2 regions of the Shewanella sp. BF02_Schw genome follow, and region 1 is predicted to be linked to the other one. Evidence: predicted binding sites of a transcription regulator. Region 1 holds the regulator's gene; the other holds the start of a gene.
What was found. Region 1 encodes LexA, which represses DNA repair genes until DNA is damaged. Its sites were predicted from a motif close to TACTGTATNNNNATACAGTA; they were not measured.
Positions count from the first base shown of each region.

Region 1 (7,507 bases):
CGCACCGCCAGTAAGAAACATAATGAAACTAAACCATAAATACAGCGAGCCGATATCTTTATGGTTAGTGGTGAGTAGCCAGCGCATTAGCCCCTTCGGAGCGCCGTGATGATGATCATCATGAGCGGTAGCCAGTGTATCGTGCGTTGTTGTGCTCATTGTTTTCCCCTACTGTCCATGGCTAGCGACATCGGCAGGTTGCACCGCTTCGCCAGAATTATTGCCCCACGCATTGCGCTCATAAGTAATCACAGCCGCCATCTTTTGCGGGCTAAGTTGACTACTAAATGCCTGCATTGCGGTACCTGGTTTTCCGTGCATAACGATATCGATATGTCCGCTAACCGGTCCAGTAACAACAGGGCTGCCAATAAGTGAAGGGAAAGCGCCTGGTAAACCAGCGCCAGTGGCTTGGTGACATGCAGCACATGTCGTAGCATAAACCTGCTCACCTTCAGCAATTAATTGCTCCAAGGTTAACGTGGGCAGATCCTCTGGTACAACAGCTTCTGCTTCTGCTTCGACAGCTTGATTGGCTTTGTCGGTAACCGCATCGGTAATGTCAGTTGTCGTGGCTGCAATAGTACTTGCTGCATCGGTTACTGCTTTACTTGGTTCGGTGCTTGCCTCGTTACTGCCTAAAAAGTTGCCTATATCAGCAGCTTGAACTACGTCACCGCTATTATTGCCCCACGCATTACGCTCAAAGGTAATTACTGCGGCAATTTCTTGGGCGCTAAGTTGCTTTGCAAAGGCTTGCATTGCAGTACCTGGTTTACCGTTTAAGACGATATTCAGGTGATCTTTAACAGGGCCTTTTATGATAGGGCTGCCAATTAATGATGGGAATACACCAGGAAGACCCGCACCATTGGGTTGGTGACAAGCGGCGCACCTAGCAATATAGATTTGTTCACCTTGTGAGGTTAGCTCCTCAAGAGACAAGGTTTTAGACATTGATGCCGCAGCGGCTGCAGCTGCATTGCTTGCTAGTTTTTTTTGCTCCACTAACCAATTATCAAAATCGGCCTCCGATAATGCTTGCACCACAATCGGCATGAAACCATGGTCTTTACCGCATAACTCGGCACATTGGCCGCGATACGTTCCAGGCTTATCAATACGAGTCCAGGCTTCGTTGATAAAGCCTGGATTGGCATCTTTTTTAACGGCAAACGCGGGCACCCACCATGAATGGATAACATCATCTGATGTCATCAAGAAGCGCACTTTTTGGTTAATAGGCAGTACTAATGGCTTATCGACTTCAAGGAGGTAATGTTCGCCTTTGGCCTCACTGCCATCAATTTGTGCTCTGGGAGTGGATAATGTGCTGTAAAATTCGATGTCTTTATCAAAATAGCTGTAATGCCACTTCCACTGCGACCCGGTAATTTTTATGGTGAGATCAGCATCACTGGGATCTTCCATAGCAATCAAGGTTTTGGTGGCTGGAATAGCCATGCCGATTAAGATGATGAAAGGGATGACGGTCCAAGCAATTTCCACTTTGGTACTTTCGTGAAAATTGGCCGCGACAGCGCCTTTTGATTTGCGGTGATAAATCATTGAGTAAATCATGATCCCAAACACCACTAACCCAATTGCACAACAGATGTAAAGAATCGTCATGTGGAGGTCATAAACCTTGCCACTGATATCTGTCACGCCTTGAGTCATGTTGAGGGGCATTTCTGATGCCCCAAGCGGAAGTGCTACAAACACCACCAGTAAACAATACAACCATTGCTTCACAAGACTACTCCTCTGCTAATTGCAAATAGCAACTACAAAGAAGAGTCACACAGTAATTCTCTGCTCTATGCAAACTCTTCGGTTCCCGAAAAAAGTTTGATGACCTCAAAGTACTTTGGTGGCTGTAAACATACGGTTTACGGTTTTATTGTTAGCTGTGCACCACGCTTGTACCTACTACTGAACTTATCAATTTTGATTTGGCTCATTTGTCTGAAAGTAATCTTGATTACTGCCATTCACGTCCAATTAAAGATAAAAAATGTTTCATCCTTGTTAACCACATTACTTGTAGATTAAACATTGATCAAGATCACTTTGTTGGCTAATAGGCTGAAAAAAGATGAAAAAAAACCCTGAATTCAATACAGGGCTTGGTAATGAAGGGTTCGTGCTTAGTGAAATGAGCAAAAATTACTTGTTCCATTTGTTAAAGTAGGGCTAACAAGTTGATGTTTGTGAGGTAAGTGAGCATTCACATCTTCAATTACCACCCCTAATGCACGTGCACTTTTGGCGACAATTTCTAAACGGCGACTATCGCGAGCATCAAGTGAGCTTGTCCAAGTTACTACTGCGCTCGATGTACCGCTAGTGAGCGCTTTCTCCATGGCCCATAATGTTTCGACTTCATCTTTGGTGTGCACCAGTAAAATGCGATCCATTCTTACACCAGCACTTGCCAGCATATGTTTATAGCCAATATGGGGCGGGCTAATTAATACAATCCATCTGCCTTGCTGGCTCAATATTGCTAACTGGCTGCACAATTGGCTCAGTTCAGCTTCACCTTGGGTGACAGTTTGTAATGTTTGAATGGTTTGGGTGCCATGCAGTTCTGTTTCAGTTAAATCTACCCATAAGCCCGGGTGGCGTGGCGCGATGCCCATTAGTTTGTTCATAACCAATCTCCATTACGGATAACGCCAACGGCAAGCCCTTCGATGGTTAGGCTTTGGCAACTTAAATCTACTTTTATCGGATTGTAATCTTCATTTTCGGCATGCAGATAAATCACATTACCTTTTTGTTCAAATCGTTTTACGGTGACGTCATCATCAACACGTGCCACAACAACCTGGCCATTACGTGCTTGCTGCATTTTATGTACAGCGAGTAAGTCACCTTCTAAAATGCCAATGTTTTTCATGCTGTCACCACGCACTCGCAATAAAAAATCTGCGGCGGGCTTAAACATGTTTGGATCGACTTGATAGTATTGCTCTACATGCTCTTGGGCCAAAATTGGTTCACCAGCAGCAACCTGTCCAATGAGTGGCAGACCGGTTTCAACCTGTTCTTCATGAGGTAAACGAATGCCTCTTGAGGTACCAGGCATGATCTCGATAAAGCCTTTTTTGGCTAATGCTTTTAAATGCTCTTCGGCGGCATTAGCACTTTTAAAGCCAAGACGATTCGCAATTTCAGCACGAGTGGGTGGCATACCTGTTTCGGCGATATTGTTTTTAATTAAGTCTAAAATTTCTGCTTGGCGCGGCGTTAACGGTCTCATGATGATTCCTGTCTTTTTATACAGTGACTGTCATTATATACAGTGTTTGTGTTCGCGCAAGTATTAACCAACTATTTTTTGTATTTTGTTGATTAAGTATCACTCAACAATATGTTTTAATTAACTATTACTAATGTTCTGTCTTATGTTATTTCTGATAGTGAGAGCTTAAACGTAAAGATAGATCGGTCTGATAGTGTAAGCAGGGTGGTTTCTGGTATCCTATACGACAATATTACAGTGGCTTATGTTGCGAAAATAACCATGTCAAAACCAGATTCAATATTTTTACGAGCATTAAGATGGATTCAAAAGTGGATGGTACAGACCATTGTGGTCCCTCACGATCCTTTTGATGACCTCAATATAGATCCAACTAAACCTTTGGTTTATTTAATGAAAACGGAATCTATTAGCGATATTGCCGCGTTGAGCGAAATCACCGAGGGCTTTGGTCTGCCCAGTCCTTATGAGCCATTACAGCTTGATGGCTTAACCGTGCCTCGTGTGGTCTGTTTAGAGGGCCGCAAGCCACTATTTGGTAAACGTGAAAGTGGTGACAAATTCCTTAATTATTTTACCAGTTTATTGTCACTTCATAGTGAGAGCCCTGAATTAGATATACAGTTGGTTCCTGTTTGCCTTTATTGGGGACGTACCCCAGGTAAAGAAGAAGACAGCATGAAAGCTGCTGTATTTGAACGTGAAAACCCTACGTGGTTACGTAAATGGTTAATGATTTTATTTTTAGGACGCCATAATTTCGTCCAGTTTTCTAATGCATTATCGCTTCGTCATATGGCCGATGAACATGGTACTGATAAAAGAATTGCTCACAAATTAACCCGAGTCGCCCGTGTGCATTTCCGCCGTCAACGCAAAGTGATGACGGGGCCACAATTACCGAATCGACAAGCGTTGTTTGCCTCTTTATTAAAATCAGAATCTATCAAAAAAGCCATTGAAGAAGAGTCTGCAAATAAGAAAGTAACAGTCGAGAAAGCACGTGAAACCGCCATTGAATACCTTGATGAAATTGCCGCAGACTATTCTGATAGTTTGGTGCGTATTGCCGAACGTTTCCTGACTTGGTTATGGAACAAATTATACAGTGGCATCAATATCAAAGGTGCCGAGCAAGTAAGACAGTTACATCATGATGGCCATGAAATTGTTTACGTTCCTTGCCATCGTAGCCATATGGATTACTTGCTACTGTCGTATATTTTGTATTATCAGGGCATGGTTCCGCCGCACATTGCTGCCGGTATTAACCTTAATTTTTGGCCAGCAGGGCCGATGTTCCGCCGTGGTGGGGCATTCTTTATCCGTCGTAGTTTTAATGGTAATAAACTTTATACCGCAGTATTTCGTGAATATTTAGATCAGTTATTTGCTAAGGGTTATGCGGTCGAGTATTTCACTGAAGGAGGTCGTTCGCGTACAGGACGTTTGCTAGCGCCTAAAACCGGTATGTTGGCTATGACAATTAACAGTGTGCTACGTGGGATAGAGCGCCCAGTAACCTTAGTACCCGTGTATTTAGGTTATGACCATGTGATGGAAGTGGCGACGTACCACAAAGAATTAAGCGGTAAGAAAAAGAAAAAAGAATCTGTATGGCAGGTATTTGGTGCTATTCGTAAGTTAGGCAATTTTGGCCAAGGTTATGTGAATTTTGGTGAGCCGATTAATTTACAACAGTTCTTAAATCAGCAGGCGCCAGAGTGGCGTGATGAGCTAGCTAAAGATCCTGACCAAAAACCATCTTGGTTTACGCCCTCAGTTAATTTGTTAGCTAACCGCGTAATGACTAATATTAATGGAGCGGCCGCAGCCAGTTCAGTAACATTGACTAGTTTAGTGTTATTAGCGTCAGAGCAAAATGCGTTAGAAAGAAGCCAGTTAGAACGTCAGCTTGATTTGTATTTAGCCTTACTTAAAACAGTGCCTTATACCGATTATACCTCTGTGGCCGAAGGTAATGGCAAGTCAATTATTGATCACTGTCTGTCGTTAAATAAGTTTGTGAGTACCAAAGACCTTATTGGTGAAATTATTTCAGTTGATGAAAAAATTGCCATCACCATGAGTTATTACCGTAATAATATTATTCATTTGATGGCGTTGCCGTCATTAATTGCCAGTTGTTTAGTGCATTATGACGTGTGCGATCGCCAGCGAATTCATGGCATTGTAATGGACTTTTATCCATTACTTAAAGCTGAGCTATTTATGAGCATTGATGATGTGCCTCAACATGTGGATAGCATTTTAGATTTCATGGTTGAACAAGGTTTACTGACCGGTAGCGATCAGTTTGAGATAACGCCTCGTCATATTACCCAAGTGTTACTGCTTGCTGAAACTATCAGTGAAACGTTGCAACGTTATGCGATTATCTTCAATTTACTGGCAATAAAACCTGATCTTGAGCGCTCAGAACTGGAACGCGATAGTCATTTGTTAGCCCAACGATTAGGCGCGCTGCATGGCATTACCGCACCAGAATTTTATGACAAAAAATTATATAATACCCTGAGTGTGAAACTGAAAGAATTGGGTTATTTATGCAGCGACGAACATCGTGCTGAAGTGATCAGAATTCGTGATAACGCTAATAAATTACTCAGCTCTTTAGTAAGACAAACCATTGTTGATAGTGTGGAAGCGGAGCACGGACAATAATGGCTAATCATATGAATGCTGCCAAGCATCGTACCAGCGGTAAATCTGTATTGGGTGGGGCGATGATTATTGCCGGAACCACTGTGGGTGCGGGCATGTTTTCGTTACCCGTTGTTGGTGCTGGAATGTGGTTTGGCTATTCTATCGCGATGTTGCTCGGCGTTTGGTTTTGCATGCTAATGTCGGGTTTATTGTTATTAGAAGCCAATTTGCATTTTGAACCAGGTGACAGTTTTGACACCTTAACTCGGGTGACTCTGGGGCAGTTCTGGCGGGTGATTAACGGCGTTTCGATTGCGTTTGTGTTATATATTTTAACCTATGCTTACATCAGCGGTGGTGGTTCGATTGTGAATCACAGTCTGTCTGCATTGGGCGTAAGCCTACCGCAGAGCGTAGCCGGATTAGTGTTTGCGGTAGTTTTGGCTCTGGTGGTATTTATTAGTACTAAAGCGGTCGACCGTATCACCACAATCATGCTTGGCGGTATGGTGATTACTTTCTTTTTGGCTATTGGTAACTTATTAATCGATATCGATACCATAAAGCTAGTGTCGCCTGATGGTGAATCGCGTTACCTGCCTTATTTACTTGCCGCGATTCCATTTGGCTTAGCCAGTTTTGGTTATCACGGCAATGTGCCAAGTTTAGTCAAATATTACGGTAAAGATGCCAAAACCATCGTTAAAGCCATTATTACTGGAACCACTATCGCATTGGTAATTTATATATGTTGGTTAGTGGCAACGATGGGTAATATTCAACGAAGCCAGTTTGCCGATATTATTGCTCAAGGTGGCAATATAGGTGTGTTAGTGGGTGCGTTGTCTGGGGTTATTGCCAGCCAATGGCTTGATAACATGCTAACTCTATTTGCTAACCTTGCCGTAGCCTCATCATTTTTAGGTGTGACACTAGGCTTGTTCGATTACCTTGCTGATTTATTTGGGTTTGACGACTCGCGATCAGGACGAATTAAAACGGCAGCGGTCACGTTTGTGCCACCAACAATCCTTGGTTTGTTATTTCCGAATGGATTTATTTTAGCGATTGGTTTTGCTGCGCTAGCTGCCACTATTTGGGCTGTTATTGTACCAGCGTTATTAGCCTATAAAGTAAGACAACAATATCCTGACTCAAAGGGATTTAAAGTCCCTGGTGGAACCCCGTTAATTGCTATTGTGGTGTTGTTTGGAGTTATCACTGCCACATGTCATTTGCTGGCCATGGCCGATATATTGCCGGTGTTTAAATAGACGCAAAAATTCCGGTGAAACAACTTTTAGCCTAAAAGCCTTCGTTTGAAGGCTTTTTGCTTTTCTGCTGATATCGACTTAACTTATGAGACAAGTTTCATGTTGGCTATATCAAGGCAACTATTTTTATAAAGGATTAGGGTAATGAAGGTACAACAGTATCAACAAGGACAGCCTTGCTGGATTGAATTAGCAACTCATGATTGGGCGGCAGGTAAAGCATTTTATCAGGCGCTATTTGGCTGGGGAGCCGATGATATGCCTATGCCAGAAGGGCATTATACTATGCTGCAAA
Region 1 covers NZ_JABKAW020000004.1:94,850-102,356, forward strand. Annotated here, with positions in the region: gene ctaD (cytochrome c oxidase subunit I) at 1-159, opposite strand, end outside; gene coxB (cytochrome c oxidase subunit II) at 169-1,755, opposite strand; gene HNW13_RS15680 (SulA-like leucine-rich domain-containing protein) at 2,151-2,657, opposite strand; gene lexA (transcriptional repressor LexA) at 2,654-3,268, opposite strand; gene plsB (glycerol-3-phosphate 1-O-acyltransferase PlsB) at 3,533-5,956, shown strand; gene mtr (tryptophan permease) at 5,956-7,212, shown strand; gene HNW13_RS15700 (VOC family protein) at 7,357-7,507, shown strand, end outside.

Region 2 (7,507 bases), on a different contig from region 1:
TATAATTTATGGCAGTATGTTAAGTAAATTTAGAACATATATAAAATATAGTAAGATGATCTAAACTAGGTCACTAAACGTTAACAGTTCACCTGTATAACAAATACAGAAGTGATTCAATCTACGTTTACTACCTTAAAAATTACCATTAACGAATATAGTAAACAAGAGTATTTTATGTTTAATTTTAAAAAAATTTATTATATTAGTTCTCACAAACAACTCAGTGATGATTTTGGTGGTTATTTTCCAAAAGAAATAACTAACGACAATAGTGACTTCACGTTTGAAGTTAAAATTATAAGTAAAAAACTTCAAAAAATAATAAACTTTCCAGATTTTATAAAGAAAACAATGTTAGCAACTATTAATGATAAAATCTCATGGTCTGAGCCATATCTTATTTTTAAAAAAATGAAAAGTGAACTATTCAAAGCGTTTAGACAAAAAAAATATATTCCTAGATATCTAAGGACTTATAAGAAATACTCGCATACGAAAATAGACTCTATAAAAACTAAATTCATTGAATTATCATACATTACAAAAATAATTTTAGGATCAACCTTGTTAACTATAACTTTAATTTTAATATTAGTTATAATCACAATGTTAACTCCATTATTTATAACCTTCTTGTTATTTAAAATATCTATTAAATTATTGTTTCTACCGCAGCCTGATGAAACCACACTAGCATATTTTCATGACACTTTAACTAAAGATGGTATGATTATTTATGCACAAAAAAGTTATGGTTTTTCACTTGAAAATTACTCTGACCTCATTTCTCACGAACACATACATATTATTCAATCTCGTTTATTCAACATGTCAGGAATCGTTGAGGAAAGATCTGTCAAATTTACAAGATCTAATGGGGATTGCTTATCAATTGTCAGTGGGGAATATGTTCGTTACATACCATATCTTTTGAATATAAATGAATTAGAAGTTAGATTGCATGAGTTAATTTGCTCTTACTACTTGTTCAGTTATAAAATACCTCTCAATTTGTTTGATTTTATAAGCCTATTTGCAAACCACAATCTATCTCTTGCTATATATCCTAATTACATTAATGATAAAATTCAACAAGGAGTTCTTCCAGTCGATTTTATTGAAAATCATGAGAAAAATTCATTTAAATCTAAACATGAATTATTAGATATGGATATTTTTGTTATATTCACTTCCATTGAACAAGAATTTCATCGCCCATTTATTGAAGAGGTTTTATTTACAGTTTATTGTCAGTTATTGAAGTATTATGGAGATGAGAAAATTTCTAATAAAATAGCTAACGAAATACAAAAACCAAATATGTATGATAAATTATACAATTAATTTATCCAGGGCTACCGCATGAGTGTGCAGGGCAAACGCATGAGTGTGCGTTTTTTGTTCACAATGAATGTTTTCAGTATAGAATCACTTCCAATCATTCTTGAGGTGATAACATTCCGAACAAATGTAGTTTGATAAATACACTCAATTTGTTCATAAAACGTTCGCGATCTCGCCCTGCATGAGTGTGTTTTTTTATCACTATGAATGATTAGAATACTGATTTACTTCCAATCAATCATGAAGCGATAACTTACTGAACAAATGAAGTTGTAAAAACATACTAAAAGTGTTCAAAAAATGTTCGCGCTCTCGCCCTGAATCAATTCATTCGGTTAAGCAGCACAATCTAGCCATTAAATAATGGTTTATATAGAAAAGCACATCAATACTTCTAGTAAATATTTCTCAACAAATAAAGTCAGCATGTATGTTTCTGAGAGTACAGTTTTAGTAACGTAATTTTGCTATTTTTAGTAGTAAATGAAAACATCTAGATCGTCATAATGAGATAGCAAACGCTGAATACACTGGAGATTACTTGGCAATGGACTGCTTACTCATTAAAGAGTAACAAGTTTTGAGGCATAAGCGAGCTAACCGTTCATTTAGATGCCTACAAACCAACTGATTTACAACGACTATCGACCACTGTATTTGCATTCCCCTGAAGGTTTTCAATACGTTTTGACCGCTTACACTCCCACTTCGAAACAGGATCTTGTTTGTCCCAAACTTGCATTAATTGACTTTGTTGTTTACTCATTTTGTATTTGGGGTAAGTCTGCTCCATATACATGTGTGTTCGAGCTATAACGCCACGAGCAGCTATTGGTGGTTGTGCCTTACGATTATCTATACTCAAGTGAATTCAAACTGCAGGTTTTAATTTCTGAAAGTTATCATTAATTGTATCACCGAGTGTATCGGCAATATCGGGGAGGGTGATGCTAAAAAAGTCAGTGATTTTTCGTCGGAATTCTTTTGTCGTTGCGAAGTATTGCCCATTCCTCGCATGTTTATTCATTACCTTCCACAATCGTTCTATTGGGTTTAAATTTGGACTATAAGGCGGCAGGTAATGCAATGTTATATTCAGATTTTTAGCCTCTTTAACTACTAAGGCATTTCGATGGTATCCAGCGCCATCAAGCACCAAATGGATAACACCACTTGTTGAGTAACGCGCTCTAATTTGGTTTAAAAAATCGATGATGGATGCACCGTTAACCGTTTTGCTATATTGCTCAATGACCGCTTCTGTTAAGTGACCAAGTCGGATTGCACCAACCACGTTAATACGGGTTCGGCTTCCCGTCGTTTCTATCGGTTTATCAACGCCTTTTTTTATCCAGCCTGCGGTGATTTTTGTGGCTTGGGTCGGATGAACCGCATCCATAAATAATAACGGTTCATCAGGGGTTAACGAGGATTTTAGTTGCTCATAATATTCAATGAAAGCCGTTTGTTTGTCTTCATCAAATTTGTGAGGAACCCCTTTAGGGTTTTTATAGCTGAACTGATGTTTATGCAGCCATTTATTGAGGCCTGACACTGTGTACTTAATCTGAAATTGTTCTGAGATATAAGCGACTATTTGATGGCTATGCAAGTAGGTCACCTCACACAGGTGTGCAATCAATAGTTCAGTTTGCTCTTGACTCAGATAACTTAAGGAGCCGCCACTATTACACGTGAGTTTTTGGTCGTGAGCATAGGCATCAATGTATCGAACTACGGTCGTTTCGTGAATACGTAACGCTTGGGCAATCATTGGCGTTGGCCAATTTTCATCGCGTAGTAAAATGGCTTTAATGCGATCACACTCACGCCTATCACTCGAGCTTTTATGTCGAGTTTCCAATGCTACTTTTTGTTCTGGCGAGAGTGTAATTTGTTTCATGGGGCTATGATGATCCCATTTGGGACAAAATCAAGCATTTTCAATGATCACGGGTATATACGCATATCACAACTACCAAAGTCAGACACCGCTGAGGGCAGCATAGTAAAGTTGTAGTTGCTGCGTAGTGCGTTTACAGCACCGATGGCAGGGAAAAGATTGTGCATATCGGCTTGCATATATCGATACTCTGTATTCATCTTCTCAGCACACTTACGTCCCTTAAACGACTTACCTTTGCTATCGACACAACTCTTGTGACCATCACGCCACTCACTGAAGGCTCTGCCAAAGTTCTCCGCCGGAACTACATGTTCCCACTCAACCAGTTTTGCCCGTTTAATGTATTTAGAAGTAACAAAACCTGTAGGTGCTTCGATGTTCTTTTTAGCGTCAAATTTAGCACCACAGTAGATGGTCACGCGGTGATCTTGGTAGACCTCCCGCTTGAGCATCTTCTTTGCTTTGTTGAATGAATCATTAGATGTATTTCCTGCTTCAATGGCTGTTGAGCTGAGAGCCAGTAGAAAGAGTAATAGGCCAATTTTGAGGAGGTTCATTGAAAACTTCAAGCTAAGGAACAGTGACTAGATAATGCCTGATTTATCTAGTCAGACCAAGCATATGAGTGATACTAACAGTGAGAACATTAATCAAAGCAAAAACCTAGTTAGCACTTAATGCTGGGTACACTGAGCCATTTGGTTGTGTATTGCGGAGTTAGCAGGTCACGGCGCATTGACCACTTATGCTCTATGCCTTGAGCTGCTAGAAACATCGTATCACTGCCATAGCGTTGGTTAATGTCATCTAGCGTATGCATCAAAGCTGGATTAGCTTTAGGAGGGTTAAACAAATCGAATTGGTTATGCTTTTCGCTGGCTAAATCGATAAGCCCTATACCGATTTTGTAATAATGTATGCCTTCACGAAAAAGCTTTGGTGCGGCTTCACTCATAGCTTTGGTTAGCTCAACAGTGCAGTTGGTTGGACATGGAAAATGCACAATAGCTTTGTAGCTTACTGGCCGCTCATCATGGGGTGAATTACTGGCAAAAATCAGCATAGTCTTACAGTATGAGCCTTGCTTACGTGCTTTACTCGCTGCGATAGCAACATGCTTACTTAATGCTTGCTGTAACGACTCAAAATCAGTGATCCGCTCACCTACGCTTCTAGTCGAAAATATCTGCTTTTTATCTGCCCTCGCCTCATCCCATACTTTACAGGCTTGGCCGTTAAGCTCACGAACGGTACGTTCTATTTCAATACTAAATTGCTTTCTTGCCAGTGTCGGCGGCATAGACGCGAGTTGAAACGCTGTACGGATATTCATTAGTTCAAGCTTCTTACTTATTCGACGTCCTATGCCCCAAACATCCCCTACAGCAAGCTGCTTTAAAATAGCAATACGCTCTTGCTCATTACTAATGAAACAAACCCCTTTATAGCCCTCAATCTTCTTAGCTGCATGGTTGGCGATTTTAGCAAGAGTAAGTGTTTCACCAATACCCACACAGACTGCTAGCCGCGCTTCTTTCCACACAGCACGGCGGATTAACTGACCTTGCGTAAGGAGGCATTTGATAGCTGGATAACAGTTCTTAAAAGAGAGGAAGCTTTCATCAATAGAGTAAACATGTTGCTCAGGGGCAAAGCGGCCAATGATATCCATCATTTTGCTAGATAAGTCAGCATAGAGTTCATAGTTAGAGGAACAGACAATAACGCTACGTTGAGCGCATAAGGCTTTAACTTGAAAGTAAGGTAGAAACTTCCCAATGCCAGCTTCTTTAGCTTGACGATTAGCAGCAACAATCATCCCATCGTTGTTACTTAGCACAATAACAGGCTTACCACGCCAATCAGGGCGAAAGACTTGTTCTGCACTGCAATAGAAGCTATTAGCGTCAACTAGAGCAAACATCTAATTACCACACAACAGAGGGCTTTGACGGTGGCAACGAATAGAACGAGTGACTACGCCTTCAATACTAAAATCATCGTATTCATGAATTATAACAGGCTGGTATTGTTGATTAGAGGAAAGGAGAACACGCCGCTTGGTATCTAGAATCTTACAAACAAACTCGCCATTAAAATTGGCAACGATGACATCGCCGTTTCGAGCAGTCTCATGACGGTCAACAATGATCATATCACCATCAAAGATGCCGACGTCTTGCATCGACTCACCTTGAGCAATGCCTATAAAAGTTGAGCTTGGATGCTCAATCAGTAAATCGTCCAAGCTCATGCCTAGCTGGCTGTATTCAGCTGCGGGACTTTCAAAACCTGTAATGCCTGCTCTTGCAGGTATAGGGATAACACGCATAGAAATAAACCACTGTATATAATTACAGCTATTTTAGCAGTAAAAATTAAAGGTACAAGTATAAAGAATTTATCCCTCTAAAATGGCAGATTTAACTCGCTTGAGGGAGGCCTAAAACAATTGGTCTGCATGAATAGATAAAAATGAAGATTTAACTTCGTATCACGTAGTTTCGTTAAACCCGTAATTGGCAGGTCATGCTGATATCAGTACAACAACCATTTATGGCAAACGCGACAATGCCTTTATGAAACAGGCCGCATCCGTGTTGGATTAGACACCACCACTCAAGCAGACCAAGCGGGGACGTTGATACCAATGATAAAGCCCAAGCTAAACGTTAAGTGTTAAGTGTTAAGTGTTAAGTGTGCCAATCATTATTACTATCTACTCAGATTGCCGAAACCTTACTGACAACGGCAATGCGCTATGGTTTTTAATATGTTCCCTCGCAAGTTTAGCTGCCTTGGTAGGTATCAAGCTTCAGCACGGCATTAATTACGATATAGAAAGTACCCTAGAAGAGTTCCCAATAAAAGATACACCTTTATAAACCTCGACCCCTTCACGAACGCCTATCAACATTCTAGGTGTTACTGGCGATAAGTGACCAGTTATCGGTAAGCTCATGTTGAAGTTTAACGTGTTACCCGTGCGTTGATACCGACTACTCTCGCAGCTTGGCTATCGACAATTAACAGAGCGCTCATATCATCAATAACAATATTTTGCAGGCGAGAAAGTCCCATACATTGGCAAGATAAAAGCGTCATGTCACGGTTTGGTCACCATTTGGTCACCAATGGCAAAATTGAAATTTTCTGGGGTAAGGAATTGCTGCTATAGAGGAGACTAAAAAAATGATAAAATCCTGAAAAGACAAAGGCCTAGCATTTCTGCTAGGCCCTCTTAATTTGGCAGGGGTGGCAAGACTCGAACTCGCAACCATCGGTTTTGGAGAAAGATCTATAAATCTAATTAAACAAAACCTTAATGCCAACTGTTGAAATATTATTATATATCTTGATAGTAATAACGCCTTGATTTAACAGTGCTCTCTAAATCCTTTTTCAACAGTTTATTCAAAAATTTTGCTTAGAAGGTTGTGTGGCCACTACCGAACAACGATAGCCTCCGTTACTGTCACCTCTAGCGGTAACTTTATCTATCGACCAATCCCCAGCCATTTCGGTTGGGAATGAGTCATTCAGGGTTAACAGCCCCTCGGCTACCAAATAAGGATCACCTGGCAAATCTAGCCGAACGCTGACTCCTTGCCGGCTAACCTTGGTTAACTCGGCACGGCAAGCCTGTTGTGCAGTATCCGCGCTTTCGTAAGCCTGGCGCAGCTTCTTAAACGGTTCCTCGCCATCGAGTACTTCATGCTCTTGGCCGGTGCCACTGTCCGTCCATTTTGCCTTGACCCCGCTCACGTTCGTTCGGCTTGGCTTATCAACTTGGCAGTTAATAAACCGTCCAGTGTCTGTTGGGTCGTTATTACCTGGCACACCAACCACTACAGGCGGAATAGTCTGCCCAGTAATGGTTTTAACTTGTCCACGCTTTGCCAGCACATACAAGTCATTGACCGGCTTGGCCACGGCATCTCGCTCCTTTGCTAAACGAGTTAAAAAGGCACTATCGGTTTCATCTACCTGGTCAACATGATCCAGTGTGATCCCTTCATACTCAGGCGCCACTCTTGGGCTAAATCCGTGGGCGCTAACCACCTGACGAAACAAGTCTGCCAGTGTAATCTTTTCAAATGAACGAGTCCGGCGTTCCTTGAAGCGGGTCTTATCCTCAATTTGAAATGGAGCTGCTGTGGCCACTATGGTTACTGTGGGAGGAAATAGGCGCGGGCTGATACGGGTGATCTTAAACTCCCCTTTATCGACCAGCTTGCCGTCATACCCCTCTGA
Region 2 covers NZ_JABKAW020000001.1:37,714-45,220, reverse strand. Annotated here, with positions in the region: gene HNW13_RS00325 (hypothetical protein) at 178-1,347, shown strand; gene HNW13_RS00320 (endonuclease) at 1,964-2,212, opposite strand; gene HNW13_RS00315 (IS630 family transposase) at 2,219-3,250, opposite strand; partial or broken gene HNW13_RS00310 (endonuclease) at 3,307-3,810, opposite strand; gene HNW13_RS00305 (Y-family DNA polymerase) at 3,921-5,177, opposite strand; gene umuD (translesion error-prone DNA polymerase V autoproteolytic subunit) at 5,178-5,585, opposite strand; gene HNW13_RS00295 (contractile injection system protein, VgrG/Pvc8 family) at 6,668-7,507, opposite strand, start outside.
Region 2: umuD (translesion error-prone DNA polymerase V autoproteolytic subunit) is a predicted target of LexA. The motif match lies at 5,596-5,615, and genes of this name have one in related genera.